One region of the Streptomyces sp. NPDC047117 genome, then DNA from elsewhere that is predicted to be linked to it. Evidence: riboswitches for the same ligand, from Rfam matches in the RefSeq annotation. Region 1 holds a riboswitch; each other region holds the start of a gene.

What was found. A riboswitch is a leader RNA that binds a small molecule or an ion and turns the genes downstream of it on or off. The one in region 1 is predicted to bind cyclic di-AMP.
Region 2: another riboswitch for cyclic di-AMP. It lies ahead of ABZ840_RS20560 (C40 family peptidase); the one in region 1 lies ahead of ABZ840_RS05845 (M23 family metallopeptidase).
Region 3: another riboswitch for cyclic di-AMP. It lies ahead of ABZ840_RS26690 (M23 family metallopeptidase); the one in region 1 lies ahead of ABZ840_RS05845 (M23 family metallopeptidase).
Region 4: another riboswitch for cyclic di-AMP. It lies ahead of ABZ840_RS15975 (NlpC/P60 family protein); the one in region 1 lies ahead of ABZ840_RS05845 (M23 family metallopeptidase).

What each region holds. Positions count from the first base shown of each region.
Region 1 is NZ_JBEYUN010000002.1:615,417-621,028, reverse strand. Features, by position in the region: gene ABZ840_RS05855 (aldo/keto reductase) at 117-1,091, opposite strand; gene ABZ840_RS05850 (VOC family protein) at 1,187-1,618, opposite strand; gene ABZ840_RS05845 (M23 family metallopeptidase) at 2,141-3,262, opposite strand; cyclic di-AMP (ydaO/yuaA leader) riboswitch at 3,553-3,723, opposite strand; gene ABZ840_RS05840 (DUF2332 domain-containing protein) at 3,969-5,150, shown strand; gene ABZ840_RS05835 (PP2C family protein-serine/threonine phosphatase) at 5,253-5,612, opposite strand, start outside.
Region 2 is NZ_JBEYUN010000010.1:49,585-55,196, reverse strand. Features, by position in the region: gene ABZ840_RS20590 (8-amino-7-oxononanoate synthase) at 1-202, shown strand, start outside; gene ABZ840_RS20585 (DUF397 domain-containing protein) at 266-502, opposite strand; gene ABZ840_RS20580 (helix-turn-helix transcriptional regulator) at 538-1,410, opposite strand; gene ABZ840_RS20575 (ATP-binding protein) at 1,667-2,131, shown strand; gene ABZ840_RS20570 (GNAT family N-acetyltransferase) at 2,336-2,974, opposite strand; gene ABZ840_RS20565 (DUF4328 domain-containing protein) at 2,993-3,652, opposite strand; gene ABZ840_RS20560 (C40 family peptidase) at 3,960-4,502, opposite strand; cyclic di-AMP (ydaO/yuaA leader) riboswitch at 4,506-4,736, opposite strand; gene ABZ840_RS20555 (hypothetical protein) at 5,039-5,353, opposite strand; gene ABZ840_RS20550 (ATP-dependent Clp protease proteolytic subunit) at 5,358-5,612, opposite strand, start outside.
Region 3 is NZ_JBEYUN010000015.1:78,839-84,450, forward strand. Features, by position in the region: gene ABZ840_RS26680 (HPr family phosphocarrier protein) at 85-366, shown strand; gene ABZ840_RS26685 (GntR family transcriptional regulator) at 692-1,390, opposite strand; gene ABZ840_RS26690 (M23 family metallopeptidase) at 1,625-2,455, opposite strand; cyclic di-AMP (ydaO/yuaA leader) riboswitch at 2,468-2,626, opposite strand; gene ABZ840_RS26695 (pitrilysin family protein) at 2,970-4,337, opposite strand; gene ABZ840_RS26700 (pitrilysin family protein) at 4,358-5,612, opposite strand, start outside.
Region 4 is NZ_JBEYUN010000007.1:238,699-244,310, forward strand. Features, by position in the region: gene ABZ840_RS15960 (GNAT family N-acetyltransferase) at 1-732, opposite strand, end outside; gene ABZ840_RS15965 (alpha/beta hydrolase) at 863-1,741, shown strand; gene ABZ840_RS15970 (hypothetical protein) at 2,486-2,839, shown strand; gene ABZ840_RS15975 (NlpC/P60 family protein) at 2,931-4,088, opposite strand; cyclic di-AMP (ydaO/yuaA leader) riboswitch at 4,096-4,278, opposite strand; gene pcrA (DNA helicase PcrA) at 4,729-5,612, shown strand, end outside.

The DNA.
Region 1 (5,612 bases):
AGCCACTGGGGTTTTGAGCCGGTGGGGTTGTGAGTCGGTGGGGTTCGGGCGTGGCTGAGGGTGGTGGCTTGGGTGTGCCACCGCCCTCAGCCAGTACGGAGCTCGCCGGATGGACGTTACGCCGAGGCGTCTGTCAGGAGCTTGAGGTCCTCGTTGGTGAGGCGGAGGGTGCCTAGGGCCATGAGGGACGGGAGTTGGGCTACCGTGCGGGCGCTGGCGATGGGGGCTGTGACCGTGGGCTGGGCGGCGAGCCAGGCGAGGGCGACGGTGGCCTGGTCGGCCTCGTGGCGCTCGGCGACCTGGTCGAGGGCGGCCAGGACGCGGCGGCCGCGCTCGGTGGCCAGGTGCTCGGCGGCCTTGCCGGAGCGGGCGCTGTCCACGTTCGTGCCCGGGCGGTACTTGCCGGTCAGGAAGCCCGAGGCGAGGCCGTAGTACGGCATGGCGCCCAGGCCGTGCCGGGCGGCGACGTCGCGCAGCGGGCCCTCGTACGTGTCGCGCGAGACGAGGTTGTAGTGCGGCTGGACGGCGACGTACTTGGCCAGGCCTTCGCGGGTGGAGAAGTCGAGGGACTCCTGCAGGCGCTCCGGGGAGATGTTGGAGGCGCCGATCTCGCGGATCTTGCCGGCCTTCACCAGCTCGTCGAGAGCGGAGATGATCTCGGAGACCTCGACCGACTCGTCGTCGTAGTGGGTGTAGTAGAGGTCGATGTAGTCGGTACGGAGACGGGCCAGGGAATCGTCGACTGCCGCCTTGATGTTGGCGGCGGACAGGCCCTTGCGCTCGGGGAGGGCGCCGACCTTGGTCGCGATGACGAGGTCGGAACGGTTGCCGCGGGCGGTGTGCCAGTCGCCGATGATCTTCTCGGACTCGCCGCCCTTGTTGCCGGGCACGAAGAAGGAGTACGCGTCGGCCGTGTCGATGAAGTTGCCGCCGGCCGCGGTGAACGCGTCCAGGACGGCGAAGGAGGCCGACTCATCGGCGGTCCAGCCGAAGACGTTGCCGCCGAGGGACAGCGGCGAGACGGAGAGCGAGCCGAGCGGCTTGGCGGAGGGCACCGGGCCGGGAACGGAAGCAGGAGTGGAAGTGGCCATGTTTTCGTTCAGCGGGGCGAGTGGGGGAGTTATTCCGTTGCCCGCCGACCGGTATTCCGTTGACCGGCCGGTACTGCGTCGACCGCTCGGGAGGGCTAGCGCTCGCTCAAGGGGGACGGGGCCTCCTGGACGGTCCAGCCGTTGCCGTCGGGGTCCTTGAAGAGCATGAAGGCGTTCCAGGTCTCGCCGCGCCCCTCGGTCCAGCCGTCGGCACCGAGGTGCTGGACGGGACCGACATCGACACCCCGCTGGACCAGTTCGGCACGGGCCGCCTCGATGTCCACCACGCACAGCTGGAGGCCCTGGAGCGAGCCCGGCGCCATATCCGTCTGCCCTGGGGCCGGGGGCATGCCCTGGATGAGGGCGATCGAGCAGCGGGAGCCGGGCGGGGTGAGCTGGATGATCCGTACGCCCTCGGCGACCTGCGCGTCGGTGTCGACCTTGAAGCCGCACCGGTCCGCGTAGAACTCCTTCGCCCGGTCCAGGTCGGTGACGGGGACGGTGATGACTTCGAGGGTCCACTCCACGGGGTCCGTCCTTCGGTCGGCGCGCCGTCGTACCCCGGCGGGACTTCCCACGCCGGGCGGGTCCTCCCATTCTGCGCGGACGGCATGGATTTCGCTCCCCGTACGGATAACCAGGCGTACGGGTCTACGGCTCTACGGACCTATGGGCGTACGGACGTACCAAAACCGGCGGCCCCGATGTGTGGGGCATCGGGGCCGCCGGAGAGTGCGGGTCCGCGTACGGAGGGCCGGGGACGGTCCGTGGGCACGCGGAGACCCGGCCGTCGGCCACCGCCTCTCCCCTCCTGCTGTGTGCGCCCCGCGGGGCGGGGCGCACGAGGCGGCGGCGACGGCGGACAAGTGCCCGGAACGGGCGAACGGAAGCCCGCCGGGCGAAGAATGGACCGTTTTTCGAAGCCGTCGGCCGTCGGACAACGGTCGTCGGGCATCAGCCGTCGGACCGGACCGGACCAGATCAGGAACGGACCGGATCAGAAACGGATCAGAAGCGGATCAGGCCGGGCCGGACCGGGTCGGATCAGGTCAGACCTTCAGGCCGTGGTCGCGGAGCCACGCCAGCGGGTCGATCGGGGTATCGGCACCCGGCCGGACCTCCAGGTGGAGGTGCGGGCCCGTGACGTTGCCCGTGGCGCCGACCCGGCCGATGACGTCGCCGGCGTTCACCTTGCCGGAGGTCTTCACCATCGAGGAGAGGTGGCAGTACCAGAGCTCGGTGCCGTCGTCGAGGGTGACGACGATGCGGTAGCCGTACGAACCTGCCCAGCCGGCCTGCGTGATCGTGCCGCCGTGCACCGCCTTGGCCGGAGTACCGGTCGGCGCGGCGAAGTCGAGGCCGGTGTGGTCGGCGGCCCAGCGGTCGCCGCCCTGCCCGAAGGTGGCGGTGATGGTGAACGAGGAGACCGGAAGGGTGTAGCTCTTCGCCAGCTCGGCGAGCTTGGCGGCGCGGGCCGCTTCGGCCTTCTTGCGCTCCGCCTCCTCGGCCTTGGCCTTGGCTGCCGCGTCGGCCTTCTTCTTCGCGGCCTCGGCCTGCTGCCGGCGCTCGGCGGCCTCCGCCTCGGCCTGCTCGACGGCGGCCTTCTCGGCGGCCTCGCGGGCCTCCTGGTCGGCGGAGTTCTGTGCCTGCTCGGCCTGTTCCATGATGCGGGCGCGGAGGGCGTCGCCGCCCTGGGAGTGCTCGCCCCCGGCGGCGCCGGCCGCCTGCGTGAACGGGCCGCCCTGTGCGTTCGCGGTGTCGGCCGTGTCGGCGGAGTCGTGCGAGCCCAGCTTCTCGGACACGCGCTCGGCCATGCCGCCCAGGTCGGGCATGGATATGGAGACCTGGGGCTTGCCCTGCGCGGTGGCGATGCCGCCCGCGCCGACCGCCGCCATGACGCCGACGCCCAGGACCGTGCTGCTGCGGGCGAGACCGCCGCCGCGCTGCTTGGCCACGCGGTGCCGGCCGCGTACGGGGCGTACGGACTCCTCCGTGGGGTTCCATTCCTCCCACGCCCCGTCGTGCACGCCGTCACCTGCGCCGTACTGCGCGCCGGCGCGGGCGCCGTCATGCGCGCCGCCGTACGTGCCGAAGGCCACGGCACCCGTACCGGTCATCGGACCTGTACCGGTCATGGGGCCCGCCCCGGCCATCGGACCTGTAGCGGTCATCGGACCCGTACCGCTCGCGGCGGGGAAGGCGGCCGTATCCGAGACCGCGGGGAAGGTGGCCGTGTCGGAGACCGCCGGGAAGGCCGCGGTGTCGGCGAACGCCGGTTCCGTGTGGGCCCCGGGGGCCTCGTGACCGCCCGGATACGGGTGCGGATACGAGTACGGATGCGGAGACGAATCCTGGTGCGCGTACGGGTCGTGCACCGCGCCCTCGTGCGTCGCGAACGGCTCGTACGCGGTCCGGCGGGACGGTTCGGGGGCAGGCTTGTTGGACGCCACGGGGGCGCACTCCTTTCCTTCCTTCTCGCCTACCGGGTTAGCTGACGGGTTCGGAGCAGGAAGGTCTCCTACGGGCGGCTCCGGGGGAGTCGCCCGATTCACCCCAAGGTGGTGGTTCCCCGGTTCCCTTGGCAGGTGGTGCGGTAATGAAGTGCGCTGTTGGGATTCGGCGTCGGCGCGCGTTGCCGTCTCTTGCGACGGCTGTAACGACCGCGCTCCGTTATCGGACAGTAATGGACGGGACGGCTGGATTCCAAGCGTTCCCCGGAATCCGTATGACCGCTGACCAGGACTTATGCATGCAGTCACGGCTAAATTGGGGCGAGTTGGCCGCGGATCGGAAACCCGAAGCGGACTGATCGTTTGTCAGTTGTTATGCGGAGGGGTGCGTATCGGCTACGGACAGTGAGAGCAGTAGCGTCTGATCATGGTCGTCAACAGCGCGCAGGCAGTGGCGGATCGGTACGCGGACTTCGCGTGGCAGCAGGCGCGGGGCGAGTCCGACGCCCACGAGGAGTTGACCGCCCGCATCAGCCAGGACCCGGACTTCTGCGACTTCCTGGCCGTCTCGCTGCCGCACGGCAATCAGCAGCAGCCCAACCTCCTGCTCGCCGCCGTCCGTTACCTCGACGGCCCGCACGCCGAACAGGGCCCGCGCGGCGACTTCGCGTACCGGAGCTGGCGCGAGTGGACGATCCGGCACTGGGACGACGTACGCGACGTCATGATGCGGCGGCTCGCCCGGACCGACGAGCCCGCGCGCTGCGCCACGCTGCTCCCCGTCCTCGCCCGTCTCCCCCAGCCGCTCGCGCTCCTGGAGGTCGGCGCGGCGGCCGGGCTGTGCCTGCATCCGGACCGGTACCGCTACCGGTACGACGGCGGGCCGGAGTTCGGGGCCCCGGACAGCCCGGTGGTCCTGCCCTGCCGCACGTCCCCGGGCACGCCGGTACCGGCCGCGCCGCCGCGGATCGTCTGGCGGGCCGGCCTCGGCCTCGACCCGCTCGACCTGTCCGACCCGGACGACATCCGCTGGCTCCGCGCCCTGGCCTGGCCTGGCCCGGGGAACGACACGACCCTCGGGACGAGTGCCGGTACGGGCACGGGGGACGCCTGGTCCGGCAGTACGGGGAGCAGCGCCGGTACGGGGTCCGGCGGCGATGCGGGGAGCGGCAGTCGTGCAGGGAACAGCGGCCATACGGGGAACCGTGGCGCGTCCGTAGCCGACCGGGCCCGCCGGCAGCTCGCTGCCATTGAGGCAGTTCGGAACGCGCCTCCGACGCCCCTCGTGCGCGGCGACCTTCTGCACGAGCTGCCCGCGCTGGCCGCGCAGGCGCCGCCCGAGGCGACGCTGGTCGTCTTCCACACGGGGGCGCTGACCCACCTGCCCCTGGAGCGCCGCGAGGAGTTCGTCCGGGTCGTACGGTCGCTGTTCGTGGACCGGCCCGGGCACTGGGTCTCCCAGGAGCACCACAGCGTGCTGCCGTGGCTGCCCGGCCCGCGCCCCGCCGACGCGCGCCTCCTCACGCTCGCCGTCGACGGCCGGCCCGTCGCGCTCACGGAGCAGCACGGGCGGAGCGTGCAGTGGCTCGCGGAGCCGGAGCCGGTGTAACCGGTCCCCGGCCGGCGCTCACCCCTCCGGTCTGCGGAGGGCCCACCCTGACTGCTGAGGGCCCACCCTGACTGCTGAGGGCCCACCCTGACTGCTGAGGGCTCACCCCTCCGGTCGGCGGAGCGCCAGCAGGGCCATGTCGTCCTCGGTCTCGCCCCCTGTATGCCGCGCCACGTCGTCCACGAGGCCGTCCAGCAGCGCGTCGGGGCCGGGGAACACCCGGCCGGAAAGCCGTACGGCCGGCTCGTAGAACACGCCCCTGGAGTCCCGCGCCTCGGTCACCCCGTCGGTGAAGAGCAGGAGCATCGCGCCGGGCGGGAAGGGGGACTCGTCCGCGCGGTCCGGCCAGCCCGCGACCTCGCTCAGCCCGAGGGGCAGCGCCGGGGTCCGCGGCGCCAGCTCGCTCAGCGTGCCGTCCACGCACAGCAGCAGGGGCGCCGGGTGGCCGCGGTTCAGCACCCG
Region 2 (5,612 bases), on a different contig from region 1:
GTCCGTACGCGCACCCTCGCCCGAGCAGGCGGTGCAGTGGGCGGCGGACTGCCGCGCGGCCGGTCTGGCCGTCGGCTGTTTCCGCCCGCCGTCCGTTCCCGACGGCATTTCGCGGCTGCGGCTGACCGCCCGCGGGGACCTGACCGACCGCCAGATGGACGAAGCGGTCGGCGCGATCCTTTCGACCGCACCGACCGCTTGAACTATTTCCCCGGAACCGGTCGCTGAATTTTATTCTTGAACCGGTCCCTCGAAGGTGTCCGGATCAGCCCGCCTTTGTGGGCTCACCGGTGTGCAGGGCGTCGACAAAAGCCCGCCACGCGGAGCCCGCGAACAGCAACGCGGGCCCCGAAATGTCCTTCGAGTCGCGAACGGCGAGAGTTTCACCGTTGACCCGGGCGGTCTCGACGCAGTTGTTCATTCCCGTACTGCGCGTGCTGCGCACCCAGCACGCGCCCGTAAGGGCGGTGCTGGCGGGTACGTACCGCGGCGATGCCGTCATGTTGGAGCCTCCTCAACGCGCCCAGACCAGGCCACTCAGCCGTCAGCGATCTGGGCAATCAAAGCCGATGATTCCTCGCATGAGAGGGCGTGCCCCCGCAGCGTGTCGAATGCATCGCTGTACGCCCTGAGGTCCTCTTTGCGTTCGAGGTAGAGGCTACTCGTCAAATGGTCGAGAACCACCACATCCAAGTCAGCAATGAGCGGAAAGGAGAAGATAACGAAAGGGCCGGTGATGCCGATGTGGACACCGGCTGCAAACGGCAGCACCTGCAGCCGCACGTGCGGCAGTTCCATGACCTGAAGCAGATGCCGCAATTGGTCCTTCATCACCTCCGGGCCACCCGCCGGACGGCGTAGGACGGCCTCGTCCAATACGGCTGAAAGGTTCAGTGGAGCGTCCCCGTCCAGCACGTTCTGACGCTCCATGCGGACACCGACCAGCGCATCGATTCTGCTCTGCGGCAGGTCGGCCAGGGCCGCCCGGGTGACCGCCCGTGCGTAATCCGGGGTCTGCAGCAGCCCCGGTACCACCGTCGTCTCCAGCGTCCGCGCGTGCGAGGCGCCGGCCTCCAGGCTGATGAAGTCCCGGTACTGCGGCGGCAGCAGGTCACGGTAGGTGTGCCACCAGCCTCGTCCCGCGTCCCCTCCGCCCCCGCCGCCCGCGTCCTGGCCGCACAGCGCGGCCAGCAGCGCCCGCGACTCCTCGTCGTGCACGTTGTACGCGTCCAGCAGCCGTTCCACGTCGGCCGGACGCACTCCGCTCCGGCCGGTCTCGATCCGGCTCACCTTCGACTGGTGCCAGCCCACAAGGCGGGCGGCCTCGCCGCTGGTGAGCCCGGCCAGATTCCGACGGCGCCTCAACTCCGCACCGAGCTTGCGACGGCGCACTGCGGGACCGTGGTGCATGAACCCTCCTCACGGATAACCGCGACTCGTCATAACTGACACCGATGCGTCAGTGTGCCGCCCAAATACGGTCTCGCGTAGCAGAGTTCACCGCTTCGAGCGACAGATATATGCATATCTTGGTGGATGGCTCACGGCAGGGGCAGCATGAGTGGCAGTCTGGCGCAAAGCAGCGGCACGGGGCCGATTTTCGGACCTGATCATGCCTCTGCGCAGCGGAGAGACGGCCTTGGGCGGGAAAGGGACGGGCGCGGCGATGGCAGACCACCAGGAAGCATCACTGACCCTGCCGAGCGCGCCGGAGTCCGTACCAACGGCGCGCAGATACGTTACTGGAGTCCTCTCGGGGTGGGACGAGGCGGGTGGCGCGGAACGCGCGGACCTCCACGACACCGTGCTGCTCATCGTCTCCGAACTGGCCACCAACGCTGTCGTCCACACCCTCGGCAGATCCCCGGCCTTCACCGTCGTCCTCCACCTCGACCGGGACGAAGTGCTGACCATCGGTGTCACGGACAGTCACCCCCGCATGCCGCGCCGGCTCCCCGCCGCCGTTCAGCAGGACAACGGCCGCGGACTCGTCATCATCCGCACCCTCGTCGCGGAATCCGGCGGAAAGATCACCATCGAACCCACCGACGCCGGCGGCAAGACGGTCTGGGTAGCCCTCCCCTGGCCGACCCCGGCCCCGCGAGCCGCTCCCCGCGGCGCGAAGGCGTGACCGACCACCGTGGCGCGAGCGACCACCGCCAATGCGGCCGAGATCATTCGCCGCACGCAGGCGGGGGGCGGAGGGCCGGTCGGGGGTCCGTATGGTGTGCACGCGGGGCCCGTCCCGACGGAGGCCCGGCCGGTATTCCACGTGCGGCCGGTGTCCATCGTGCGACGGGCATCCGCCGTTCAGCCGGTGGCGTCCGGCCGTCGGTCAGCTCTCCCTCATCGCAAGGAGCGCCTCCGCGCCGACCGGGGTGAACCCGGCCGCGAGCAGGGCCCGTACGCTGGCGGCGTTCGCCGGGGCGACCTGAGCCCATAGGGGCCGGTTCGCCGGTACAAGATGGCGGGCAGCCGTCGCCAGCAGCCGGCCGAGCCCATGCCCGCGCGCGGCCTCGGGCACCTCGAACGCCACCTCCCACCGCCCCGCGACACCACGGCCGAGCACCACGACGCCGTGCCCGCCCCCGTCGGTGGTCCACGCCCGTACGTCGTCGCGATGGCGCAACGCGCGTGCGAGGCGCGGGTGGGCCGGATCGCGGATCTCCCGCAGCGCCAACGGCGGCGGCCCCGGGAGCGGTTCGGCGACCGTGAGCATGTCGACGCCCTCGACCGTACGACCGGTACGGTCCGCCAGCGCGGCCAGGAACCCCGGACTCAGCGGAGCCCCCGGCTCCCCCGGCGCGATCCGCTGCCGCACCCAGTCGGGGGAGACGTCGGCACACACGAACGCGCACCCCGAGAACGAGAGGACACCACTGTCGCGCTCCGACACCGGCGGCAGCACGGTGACGCTCCCGTCAGCAGCCGGAAACGCACCGGCGGCAGCCGCGTCCAGCACCTTTCCCCACATGTGGCCCACGCGGCGCCCCTACGCCGGTTCCGGGAGCGTGTGACGCGTGTTGGTAAGCGTGTTGATCCGTACGTGCTGCAGCGCGGTGTGCCGCCACACGAACACGATCGCGAGAACGGCGGCGGCCGCATCCAGCAGATCGGACAGGAACAGGGTCCGCACCGCCGCCCGCAACTCCCCGAACCCCTCGGCTCCGCGCATCTGAGAACTGCCGACAACGCCAAAAAGGTTCGTCGCGACCCACATCCCCCACCAGGCATTCACCACGACATACGAAACACGGCTACCGGGCGGGCTGCTGGCCTTCCAGATGTCCCCGGCGATCTGCCGCGGAAACCACAGATTGACGATCGGGGTGACCCACGCACCGACCGTCCAGAGCCGCCCCCGCCGGTGACCGTCGGGAGTGAAGACCTCGCCATTGATTCTGGTGCGGAAGAACCAGAAGAGGAACGCCAACGCGACAACGGGCAAGAGCTGAACGGAGAGATTCCCGTAAAACGAATAATCCTCATCAGCCGCAGCGAACTCCGCCCCGGAGGACTCGAATGGCTCGAAGTCCGAGCCACCGAAGTCCCCCTTCTCCGCAGCCAATTCACCCAGCACACGCAAATACCGCCCGCCGGCGGCGAGTATCAGCACGTCCACCGCAAGGAACACGCCCAGCAATACCACCACAACCGCCGCCCACCGAACCGGCGAAACAAGCGCCCCGCGTCTCCCACCACTTGCCGCCACCGTCTTTTCCCCAGGCATGGGTGTCCCCCCAGTAATCGCCGAAGCCCCCCTGGCCCCGCCCCGAACGGCACCCTCACGGCCGCCGGCAGAAGCTACGACAACCAACCCGCCCTGTCCACGCAGATATTCGAATCGTTAGGCGTTGCCCACCGGTAGCGCGCGAACGCCGGAGGGCAGTCGGTGGTGCGGAACCCCGGGGAGGCCGCCGCGGTTCGGCTCCCCGGGGTTCCTGGTGGCCTATCGGCCCTTACGCGCGGCCGTACCAGACGCTGCGGGTCCAGATGCGTTCCTTGCGGACCGAGGCCCCGGGCTTGGGGGCGTGCCAGATGCGGCCCTTTCCGGCGTAGATGCCCACGTGGTACACCGAGCGGCCGGAGTGGAAGAAGACCAGGTCACCCCGCTTTCGTGCGGAGGCGCTGATGTGCCGGACGTGGCGGTACTGGGAATCCGCCGTGCGTGGCAGCCGCTTGCCCACGCGCTTGAACGCGTACTGCGTCAGCCCCGAGCAGTCGAAGCTGTGCGGGCCCGTGGCTCCCCAGCGGTACGGCGAACCCTTCTTCGACGCCGCGACCCGCAGCGCCCGGTGGCCGGACCCCGACGAGGCCGCCGTGACCGCGGACGTCGCGGACACCGTCGTGGACGCCGCGGCGGGTGCCGCCGTCGCGTCCGCCGTGCTGCCGGGGACCAGGCCCCCGCCTCCCACCAGTGCCAGCGTGAGCACCGAAACCGCCGCGGCGCGGGACACCAGGGCGGGCACACCAGAAGCAGGATGATCATCGCGCGCAGACATGCGCACTCCTTCGTCAGCCGCCTGCGAAGGAAGACCTGTCGGGTTCGGGCAGGCGAAGATGCCCGGCCGGATGTACTGCCGCCCGAAGGCGGGCACCGGCTTCACCCCAAGGGACCGCCGGCCGCAAGAGCAGCCGGCCGGTGGCCCCGTCGTGCTCGGGTCCTCCGCTCCTGCCGGTCCACGTGTATCGACCAGACGTCCGGGTACGGCGGCAGGATTCGGCGTCCGCCCGGACCGCCCCGCCGCTGTGGCGGGGGCTTGTCGTCGGAGGGATCGTTGCGCAACGCACCGGTGAAGCCGGAGTGGAACATGCCTGGTGTGAGGGTCGTCACGCTTGATCCATTCGGGTGGACAGGGGCTGTGCGTCGAGCGGACCGAGGGCCGTACGCACCCCCGTACCGGCGCGGTCGTACGGTCCGCAATCCGACACGTCGGCGCGGCGCGCAAGTCGAGCCCCGCATCAGTCGCACCCACAGGCACTCCAACGGGCGGAGACCGATCGGGTGCCGGAGGCCCCAGGGAACGGAATCGTCCCGTCATTCCTCAGCAGGCGGCGGGACGGCGACGAGACCGGCCCGCCGCTCCCCGTCCAGCACCCGCAGCGCGCGGGTGAGGGTGTCGGCGTGCAGCTCCGTCTCGCCGCGCTCGTGCATCAGCGCCAGCGCGTCCCGCAGGTCCGCGGCCCGGCCGACGAGTGCCTGCGCGGCCCGCAGTCCCTGGTACGTGCCGTTGCCGCGGGCCGGATTGATCCGCCCCAGCAGGTCCAGCACCTGGAGGTAGCTGTCGATGAAGGCGCCTTCGGCCCTGGTCAGCGCGGGTAGCGGTGGCAGCTCGGGAGGGAGGGCGGCCATCCCCTCACCTCGCGCCGGGAGCCGTACCGGAGCCCGCACCCGGAGCCCCGCCGGACACGCCCGCCGAGGCCTTGCGGCCGCGGGTGACGTCGTCGATCAGCCCGTAGGCCACGGCCTGCCGCGCGTCGAGGATCTTGTCGCGTTCGATGTCGGCGGCGATCTGCTCGCGCGGCCGGCCGGTGTGCCGGGCGAGCAGCTCCTCCAACAGGTCGCGGGTGCGGAGCAGTTCGCGGGCCTGGAGATCCAGGTCGGTGGCCTG
Region 3 (5,612 bases), on a different contig from region 1:
CTCGCCCGGGCTGGGCACACCGGACCACCGGTGCCCGCGTGAGACACTGGTCTAGACAACTTCTCCGACCCGAAGGGCAACACAATGGCTGAGCGCCGCGTCAATGTCGGATGGGCCGAGGGTCTGCACGCCCGCCCCGCCTCGATCTTCGTCCGTGCGGCCACCGCTTCCGGCGTGCCGGTCACGATCGCCAAGGGCGACGGCAACCCCGTCAACGCCGCTTCCATGCTCGCGGTCCTGGGCCTCGGCGCCCAGGGCGGCGAGGAGATCGTGCTGGCTTCGGACGCCGACGGCGCCGACGCGGCGCTGGACCGCCTGGCGAAGCTCGTCTCCGAGGGCCTCGAGGAGCTCCCGGAGACGGTCTGACCCTTCGGGCAGACCCGGCGGGCCCCACGCCGCCGGAACGGCCTCTCACGGCCCCGCCACGGACCCGCCCACGGGTCACGGGCGGGGCCGTTGCACGTCCAGCGGGAGGCCGTTCCGGGTACGGCGGGGCCGCTCCACGTCCCGGCGGGCCGGATCCCTTGCCGGCCTGCACGGAATTACCGGGCCGAGCCGCCCGCCGAGCAGAATTCGACGGCACACACGTAAAGTCGCACGCAGAATTACCCTGCCGGGCCCACACCCCCGAATTCAGGCACGCCGATCACGGCGGGCAGAATTCCCCCAGGAGTTGTATACGCCAGCACTGTTAATTCTGCACGCGCGCCATGTTTACGGACGGTTTCGCTTCCCTCACCGCGGGTGCGGGACGGCGCAGCCGGTGGGCGGGCAGCGTGCGCTCCACGTGGGCGGCGGTCAGTGCGCGGGCGCGTTCGGCGTCGCCGCGCGCCACCGCGTCCACGATCGCGCCGAGCTCCTGCCAGTAGCGGTCCACGTCTCCCGGCGAGATCCGGCCCAGGTCGACCGCGTACACCCAGTCGATCTTGCGGCGTACCTGAACGAGCAGCGCCGTCATACTGGCGCTGCCGCTCGCCTGCGCGAGCGTCCCGTGGAACCAGCCGTCCAGTTGCCGCAGGTCGTCGGGGTTGCCGTGGCGGGCTCTCGCGCGTCCCACCCCGACCAGGCCGCGCAGCACCTTCAGGTGCGCGGCGGAGCGGCGGGCCGCGGCACGGGCGGCGCCCAGGGGCTCCAGGAGGAGGCGGATGTCCAGGAGGTCGGCGGCCTCCTGCTCGGTCGGCTCGGCGACGCACGCGCCCGCGTGCCGGCGAGTGGTGACGAACCCCTCGGACTCCAGGGTGCGCAGTGCTTCGCGTACGGGGACGCGGGAGACGCCGTACCGGGAGGCGAGGAGTTCCTCGATCAGCCGGGAGCCGGGCGGGAACGCGCCGGAGACGATGTCGTCGCGAATCGCCGTGCAGACCGCATGCGCCGAAATATTTCCTCGCATCGTCCGTGCCTCCGCCGCAATCCTCCGGAAACGCCGCCGGGCGGCGCCTTTTCCGTGACTCTATGACACCGGGCCGCCTTTTCCGACAGCCGTGACGAATTCCTGGATATTTTTTGGCCGAGGAAAGGGGTGCGCGGGAACGCGGGGGCGGAAGCGCGTCCGGAGACGCCGAAGCCCCGGCCGTCGGGCCGGGGCTTCGGGTGGTACGCGGAGTGCGCCTACGGTGCGCGGTCGTCAGACGTTGACGCCGTGCGAGCGCAGGTACGCGATCGGGTCGATGTCCGAGCCGTACTCCGGGCCGGTGCGCGCCTCGAAGTGCAGGTGCGGGCCGGTGGTGTTGCCGGTGTTGCCGGACAGCGCGATCTGCTGGTTCGCGGAGACCTTCTGGCCGACCGAGACGCCGATGGACGACAGGTGGCCGTACTGGGTGTAGGTGCCGTCGTCCATCTTCAGGACGACGTTGTTGCCGTACGCGCCGCCCCAGCCGGCCTCGACGACGGTGCCGGCGCCGACGGCGTGGACGGCGGTGCCGGAGGCGGCGTGGAAGTCGATGCCGGTGTGGCTGCCGGAGGACCACAGGCCGCTGGAGGCCTTGTACGGCGTGGAGACGTAGCTGCCGGAGATCGGCGCGACGAAGCCCGAGGCGCTGAGGGTGGTGCGGGCCTCCGAGCGCGAGGCGCGGGCCTCGGTGGCCTTCTTCTTCTCGGCCTTCTTCTTGGCGGCCTCGGCGGCCTTGCGGCGCTCGTCCTGGGCCTTCTTCTTCGCGTCCTCGGCGCTCTTGACGGCCGCGTCCTCGACCTTGGCGCGGGCGGCGGCGACCTCGGCGGCCTCCTCCTGCGCGTCGGCCTGGGCGACGATGTTGTCGGCGACCCGGTCGCCGGTGTCGGCGATGGCGCGGGTGAGGCCGGTGTCGGTGGTGGCGGCCGGGTCCTCGTTCGCGGCCAGCGCCGGGGAGGCGATGGAAACGGCGACGCCGGTCGCCGCGGCTATGCCGGCGATGTTGCGGGTGGTCCGGGCAGCACGGCCGGGGCGGCGGTGCTTGCCGGTGGCACGGGTGAACGCCATGACCGGCGCACTCCTTTCCTTCCTTCTCGCCTACCGGGTTAGCTGACGGGTTCGGAGCAGGAAGGTCTCCTACGGGCGGCTCCGGGGGGAGTCGCCCGATTCACCCCAAGGGACATGTGGGTCCCCGGCTCCCCTGGCTCGCGCCGTACGGGGACTCGGCGATGACTGCCCGGCGGCCGCGGGTGCGGCGCACTTCTGTCGAACAGCCGGACCGACGCTAAACGGGACATCTCGCGATCAGCAAACAGAAACAGGAGTTTGTGCCGGACGCCACACGGCACGCGAGCAACCACCTACTGCATTCCGGACAAAAGCAGAGATCCCGGGCCGCATTGGCGACCCGGGATCCACTATGTCCTGATATGTGAGCGGCGTTGGCGGCTTTCACGCCACCCCGTGACGACACCGGTACGAGCCGTTCCGGCCCGCCCCGCCGCCGTACGGCGCGAGCGAATTCACAGCCGTTACCGCGACGGCCGGCGGCGCTCCAGCTCCGCCGCCGGCCCGCTCCGTATCAGCCCTTGACGACCGACACCTCGCCGATGCCCAGCTTCCGTACCGGCTCCGCGATCTCCGCGGCGTCGCCCACCAGAACCGTCACCAGCCGGTCCACCGGGAAGGCGCTGACCGCGGCGGCGGTCGCCTCGACCGTGCCCGTCTCGGCCATCCGCCGGTACAGCTGCGCCTGGAAGTCGTCGGGAAGCTCCTGCTCGACCTGGTCGGCGAGCGTCCCCGCGACAGCCGCCGCCGTCTCGTACTTCAGCGGCGCCACCCCGACCAGGTTCTGCACCGCCACGTCCCGCTCGGCGTCGGTCAGCCCCTCGGCGGCCAGCGTCCGCAGCACCTTCCAGAGGTCCTCCAGCGCGGGCCCCGTAGAGGCGGTGTCCACCGAGCCACTGATGGCCAGCATCGCGGCACCCGTACCGTCCGCGGAGGACCGCAGCACCTGGCCGAACGACCGCACGCCGTACGTGTAGCCCTTCTCCTCGCGCAGCACACGGTCCAGCCGGGACGTCAGGGTGCCGCCCAGGCAGTACGTGCCGAGCACCTGCGCAGGCCACACCCGGTCGTGCCGGTCGGCGCCGATCCGGCCGATCAGCAGCTGGGTCTGCACCGCACCGGGCCGGTCCACGATCACGACGCGGCCGGTGTCGTCGGCCACGATGGGCGACGCCGCCACCGGCTCCGCGGTCGAGCCCGCCCACGCCCCGAGGGTCTCCTCCAGCGCCGCGTCCAGGTCCACCCCGTCGAAGTCACCGACGACCACGGCCGTGGCCGTCCCCGGACGCACGTGCGCCTCGTAGAAGGCACGCACCGCGGCGGCGTCGATACGCGCCACCGTCTCCTCCGTGCCCTGCCGCGGCCGGGACATCCGGGCCGTGGCCGGGAACAGCTGCTTGGACAGCGCCATCGCCGCCCTGCGCCCCGGATTCGCCAGCTCGTGCGGGATCTCGTCCAGACGGTTGCGCACCAGGCGCTCGATCTCGCCGTCGGGGAAGGCCGGGGCACGCAGCGCGTCGGCCAGCAGGCCCAGCGCCTTCGTGAGGCGCGAGGCCGGCACTTCGAGGGAGACCCGGACACCGGGGTGGTCGGCGTGCGCGTCCAGCGTGGCGCCGCACCGCTCCAGCTCGGCCGCGAACTCCTCGGCGTCGTGCTTGTCGGTGCCCTCGGAGAGCGCGCGCGCCATGATGGTGGCGACACCGTCCAGGCCCGCGGGCTCGGCCTCCAGCGGCGCCACGAGGTTGATCTCGACCGCGACGACCTGCTGGCCCGGCCGGTCGGCGCGCAGCACCGTCAGGCCGTTGCCGAGCCGGCCGCGCACCGGCGCCGGGAACGCCCACGGCTTCGGCTGCCCGGCCTGCGGCTGCGGGTGGAACGTCATGGTGGGGGTCACGGCTTCGGTCACTGCGCCGCCTCCTCGGTCTCGGTGTCGTGCTGGGCGGCGGTCGCGTCGGCCTCGGTGGCCTCCACAGCGGCGGCCTCGGCGGGCCCGGTCGGCTCGTAGACCAGCACCGCACGGTTGTCCGGACGCAGCCGGGCCGCGGCGACCGCCTGCACCTCCTCGGGAGTCACCTCCAGAACGCGCTGTACGGCGCTCAGCGCGAGCTGCGGGTCACCGAACAGCACCGCGTACCGGCACAGTTCGTCCGCGCGCCCGGCGACCGTCTCCAGGCGGTCCAGCCACTCGCGCTCCAACTGGGCCTGCGCCCGCTCCATCTCCTCGGCGGTCGGGCCCTCCTCGGCGAAGCGCTTGAGCTCCTCGTCCACCGCACGCTCGATGGCGGGCACCTCCACGCCGGCCGACGTCTTCACGTCCAGCCAGCCCAGCGAGGGCGCGCCCGCCAGCCGCAGCAGCCCGAAGCCCGCCGCGACGGCGCTGCGGTCGCGGCGCACGAGGCGGTTGTACAGGCGGGAGGACTCGCCGCCACCCAGGATCGTCAACGCCACGTCCGCGGCGTCAGCCTCACGGGTGCCGTCGTGCGGCAGCCGGTACGCCGCCATGAGGGCCCGCGAAGGCACCTCCTCGTGGACGACCTCCCGCAGCTCCCGGCCCATGGTCTCGGGCAGCGAACCGTCCCGCGGCGGCTGCTTGCCGTCGTGGCCCGGGATGGAGCCGAAGTACTTCTCCGCCCAGGCCAGCGTCTGCTCGGGGTCGATGTCGCCCACGATGGACAGCACGGCGTTGTTGGGCGCGTAGTACGTACGGAAGAACTTCCGCGCGTCCTCCAGAGAGGCCGCGTCCAGATCGGCCATCGACCCGATGGGCGTGTGGTGGTACGGGTGGCCCTCCGGGTAGGCCATCGCCGTCAGCTTCTCGAACGCCGTCCCGTAAGGCACGTTGTCGTACCGCTGACGGCGCTCGTTCTTCACCACGTCGCGCTGGTTCTCCAGCGACTCCTCGTCCAGCGCGGCCAGCAGCGAACCCATCCGGTCCGCCTCCAGCCACAGGGCGAGCTCCAGCTGATGGGCCGGCATGGTCTCGAAGTAGTTCGTCCGCTCGAAACTCGTGGTGCCGTTGAGCGAACCGCCGGCGCCCTGCACCAGCTCGAAGTGACCGTTGCCCTTCACCTGCGCCGAGCCCTGGAACATCAGGTGCTCGAAGAGGTGCGCAAGGCCCGTGCGGCCCTTCACCTCGTGCCGGGAGCCGACGTCGTAC
Region 4 (5,612 bases), on a different contig from region 1:
GGAGTGCAGCTCCCAGCCCATGGCCCGGTACAGGGACAGCCCGTCGTCCCGGGCCACCAGCACCCCCTGCGTGGCGCCCTGCTGCGCCGCACGGGCCGCCAGCGCCGTCATCACGACCCGGCCCAGCCCCTGGCGGCGGTGTGCGGGGTCGGTGCGGACCTGGTCGAAGACCGCCGTCGCGCCGGCCAGCGCGACCCGGCCGCCGGCCGCCACCTCCCCGGACGCGGCGAACGCGCGCGCGTCGACGATGCCGCCCTGGGCGACCGTCTCGACGACGTACCCGCCCGGCAGCACGGCCGGGTCCGGCGGCGGCGCGGGGGCCGCGCCGGGCACCAGGCCGTCCCGCAGCCCGTCGGGTACCTCCGGCAGCTCCGGTGCCCCCGTCGCCCGTGACGCACCGCTGTGCGACGTGCGGCCCAGCGGGGCGGTCATCAGGTACTCCGGTGCCCGGAACTCCCAGGAGGCCGGCAGTGCGGGCTCGACGGCCGAGCGGGGCGCGCAGACCTTCAGCCACAGGCCCGGCGTGATGAGCGCGACGGACAGGCGGCGCAGCACCGCGGGGTCCGCGGCGGGCAGGACGTACCGCGCGACCTGGTCGGTGCGGCCCACGGCTATCCGGAAGCCGCCCGGTACCTCGACCGCGCCGTCCGTGCCGCGCGAACGCACCCAGCCGTCCACCCAGGCGCGCACGACCTCGGGCCGTGCCACGGGCACGCGGTGGTGCTCGGTCATTGTGTCCACGGACCCGATCGTATTGCGAGAGCTTCGCAATAGTGACGGTCGAATTCGGCCCCCTTGCATAACGCTGCCGGGGCCACCCGAATCCTTGGAAAATCAGGCTACTTGAGAGAGGCCAAGGGCCGTGCGGGTACATATCGGTGATGGTGTTCGGCTCTACTTCGATGTGGAGGGAGCCCAACTGGAGACGGACGGCCCGGACATGGCCGAACGGCCGACGATCGTGCTGCTCCACGGGGGACCGGGGGCCGACCACACCCTGTTCAAACCGGAGCTTTCCGCCGCGGCCGGATTCGCTCAGGTCATCTACCTCGACCAGCGGGGGAGCGGCCGTTCCGTACGGTGCGGGCCGTCCCAGTGGACGTGGGAGCGGTGGGCGGACGACGCGATCGACTTCTGCGACGCGCTGGAGATCGAACGGCCCGTCCTCCTGGGCTCGTCCAGCGGCGGATGGGTCGCGCTGCTGGCGGCCATCCGGCACCCCGACCGGTTCGCCGGGCTGGTGCTGGACAGCGTGATGCCCGGGGACACGTATGAACGGCTGGAGATGTTCGAACGGCTGGGAGGGCCGGAGGCGCGGGACGTCGCCCTGCGGTACTGGGCCGGGGACAACGGCGACGAGATGACCGAGGCGTGGGAACGCGTCTGCCTGCCCCTGTACTCCCGGCAGCCCGGCGGGGACGCGGCCAGCCACGACCGGCTCCGCCGGGTGCGCTGGAACGACGACGTGCTGGACCACTTCCGCACCGTGCTGGCCAGGGGGTTCGACCCCTGGCACGGGCTGGAACGGCTGGAGTGCCGCACGATGATCCTGGCCGGCGAGCAGGACCCGGTGGCGACCGCCTCGGCGGCCCGCCGCTTCGCGCACCGGCTGAGCCGCGCGGACGTACGGCTGCACGTCCTGGCGGAGGCCGGGCACGGGGTCTTCCGAGAGTCGCCGAACCGGGCGATGGACCTGTTGCGGGACTTCGTGGTGAGCGGTCATGTGCCGCGCCTGCATTGAACCGCCGGAGCCGCTTTTCCGTGGCCGAATATGGCTGGCGGTTCCGGTGTTACCGGCGGGCGCGGACGTGCGGGACGCGGAATTCGACCGGTCGGTCGAATTCCGGGGCGTGAGTCGTGAACCGTGAGACGTGAACCGTGAGTCGTGAACCGTGAGTCGGAATTCATTGATTGCTGAACCGGTTCCCGCGCTGCGGACTCCCGTCTACCGAAGCCGTCTTCCGAAACGGTCTTCCGGGGCCGTCTTCCGAAACGGTCTTCCGATACGAATGTGGCGAGGTTGGCCCGGTGTTCCCCTCGCGTCAGCAAAGCGCCGGAGGGGCCCTCGGGGTTCGCGACGCCGCCGACCCCTCTCCCTGTCCGCTTCGCCTGTCCGCCGCGTCCGCCCTGCCGTTGGTACGGCGGTGGCCCGGGTCAAGGGGGAGCGGGCCGCCGCCGTACCTTCGGCGGGGGCGGCCGGCGGCCGTCGGGGCGGAACCGACGGCGGTGGGGAGCCGGCCGCCTGGACGAGGACGCTAAACCTCCCGGCGGCCGGCAAGCGGGCCTTTGCCGGGCATTGCCCACTCCCTTACCGGTCCGTGCCCGCTTCTGGCCGCCGGGTGAATGACGTCGACCGGTGCCGTACGAGAGTGCGGACCAGAGGCGCGCGGCAGTTCGAGCCGCTGGTGGGTGCTGGGGATGCGCGACAGGGGGCGGGCGGACCTGCCCGCGGGGCCGTGCGGCGCCGGAGCTACGATCGACCACTATGGACGTAGTGATCAATGTGTTCGTCGCCCTGCACATCATCGGCATCGCTTCGCTGCTCGGCGGCTTCCTCACGCAGATGAAGGCGATGAGCGCGGGCACCGCCCGCTTTGTGCCCGCGATGCTGCACGGCGCGATCACGATGCTGGTGACCGGCGTCATCCTGGTCGGCCTGAACCAGATGCAGGACGCCTCGGTCAACAACATCAAGATCGGCGTCAAGCTCGCCGTCCTGATCGTCATCCTGGGCCTGGTCTACGTGAAGCGCGACGAGGAGAAGGTGGAGAAGCCGCTCTTCGGACTCGTCGGCCTGCTCACGGTCGTCAACATCTTCATCGCGCTCCTCTGGACCTGAGGGGCCTGGGACCTGAGAGTCCCGCCGTACGCGAGAACCGCGCGGCTGCCCTCGGAGGGCAGCCGCGCGGTTCGTCGTTCTATGCATTGCCTCAGGCAGGTCGTACGTTCCCGTAGATCGGCATGTAGTAGATCGACTCCACGCGTACGTTCGCGCCCGGCTTCGGGGCGTGGATCATCTTGCCGTCGCCGATGTACATCCCGACGTGGCTGATGTCGTCGTAGAAGAACACCAGGTCGCCCGGTTGCAGATCCTGCGTCGCGACCCGCGTGCCGGTCTTCACCTGGTCCCAGGTCGTCCGCGGCAGCGAGACGCCGGCCGCCTTCCACGCCGCCTGGGTCAGCCCCGAGCAGTCGTACGACGCGGGCCCGGTGGCGCCCCAGACGTACGGCTTGCCCATCTGCGCGCGGGCGAACGCGATCGCCTTCTCCGCCTTGGTCGCGTACGAACCGTCGGGCACCCCGGAACCGCTGCCCGTCCCGGAGCCGGAGCCGGAGCCGCCGTCCGTGCCGCCCGCACCGCCGTCCTGCTCACGCTCGCGCTCGGCCTGCTCCCGCGCCAGCTCCTCGGCCTTGCGCTTCGCCTCGGCCTTCTTCTTGCGCTCCAGCTCCGCCAGCCGCTCCTTCTCCTGCGCGGTCAGCCGGGACAGCAGTTGCCGGGCCTCGGTCAGCTTGCCCTGGACCTCCTGCTTGGACGTCTTCAGCGAATCCTGGGACTTCTGCAGCTCCTCCAGGCCCTTCGTCGCCTGCGCACGCTTGCGCGCGGCCTGCGCCTGCTGGTCCTGGTAGTCGGCGACCGCCTCCTGCTGGCGGCCGGTGAGCCGCTTCATCAGGTGATTGCGGTCCACGAACTGCTGCGGATCCTGCGCCAGCATCAGCTGCGCGGTCGGGCTCAGCCCGCCGGACCGGTACTGGGCGGAGGCGAAGGTGCCCAGCTCCCGCCGGGCGTCGTTCATCTTCTGGGTCCGCTCGGCCGCGGCGTCCCGCAGCTCGTCCACCTTGTCGCGCTGCGTCGCGGAGCGCTCCTTGGCGGCGTTGTACTTCTGGGTGGCGACCTCGGCCTGCCGGTACAGGCCGTCGACCTTCTTCTTGACCTCCTCTATGGAAGGTGCGGGCTTCCTGGGGGACGCATCCGCGGTCTGGGTGAGCAGCGTGACCGAGGCCAGCGCCGCGGTGGTGAGCCCGGCCGCCGTACGGCGGTGTGCGGGCACGGTGAGCATGCGGGTGCGCGGCTTGCGATGAGACGCCAAGGCCGGCGACTCCTTCCGTGGACCGCCTACCGGGTTAGCTGTCGGGTTCGGGCGCGTGAGCGCGCGCGTGGGGCGCGTGCCCACTGGTGCTACGGAAGGTGCCCTACGGCCGTACGGATCGCTCCGTAGAGGCCGATTCACCCCGGTCGTGCGTGTGGGTCCCCGGCTCCGGCTGCCGTGCGTACGAACAGTTGCCGTGCGTATCGGCAAGGGCCGTGCGTACGAACAGACCGGACTCGGCGGGGCGGCCCGTGCCGGTGCTGTCACCGACGGGTGGGGCGGGCTGCCCGGTCGGCACGGTAGCCAACTCGTGTGACTTCTGTGAAGGCTGATGTTCGATTTGCCCGCAATCTTTTCGTGACCTGATCGTGTCCGTGCCGATGTGAGGGCTGTCGCGACCACGGAATGTCCGGTGCCGTTGTCCGTCCGTGACGGGCGGCGGGGTGCCGTATCCTCCGCGCCGCTGTCGGTGCCGTCCTCCGTTCCCGTTCAGGTCGCGCTCGCCCCTTTTCGTACGGCCCTCCGGCCCTGCTCCCGCCGCGCTTCCACCCGCCCGCACCGCGCCTCCGCCGGATCCGTGAGCCCGGAATTCCGCGGCCGGGGCCGGGTTGTCGGTGGGGCGGCCTAGACTCGGTGGGCGATGAGCAGCCTCTTTGACGACAGCTTCCTGGCGGACCTCGACCCCAAGGACGAGGAGCCGCCGCCTCCCGAGGACGAGGACCGTCCGGCAGCGGAGGAGGTGCCGCACGACCTCTTCGGTGGCCGCTACGACGCGCCCGTCCAGCGGGACGCGTACTACCGTGACGGCGCCGCCCGCCCCGCCGTCGACCCGGCCGCGCTGCTGGAGGGGCTGAACGACCAGCAGAAGGCCGCCGTCGTGCACACGGGCTCGCCGCTGCTCATCGTCGCCGGCGCCGGCTCCGGCAAGACGCGTGTCCTCACGCACCGCATCGCGCACCTCCTCGGCACGCGCCACGTCCACCCCGGCCAGATCCTCGCGATCACCTTCACGAACAAGGCCGCGGGCGAGATGAAGGAGCGCGTGGAGGAGCTCGTCGGCCCGCGCGCCAACGCCATGTGGGTCTCCACCTTCCACAGCGCGTGCGTGCGCATCCTGCGTCGCGAGTCCAAGAAGCTGGGCTTCACCTCATCGTTCTCGATCTACGACGCCGCCGACTCCAAGCGCCTGATGGCGCTGGTCTGCCGCGATCTGGACCTGGACCCCAAGCGCTTCCCGCCGAAGTCCTTCAGCGCCAAGGTCTCCAACCTCAAGAACGAGCTCATCGACCACGAGGACTTCGCCGGGACGGCCGCCGACGGGTTCGAGAAGACCCTCGCCGAGGCGTACGCGATGTACCAGGCACGGCTGCGCGAGGCCAACGCCCTGGACTTCGACGACATCATCATGACGACGGTGAACCTGCTCCAGGCGTTCCCGGACGTCGCGGACCACTACCGCCGCCGCTTCCGGCACGTCCTGGTCGACGAGTACCAGGACACCAACCACGCCCAGTACACCCTCGT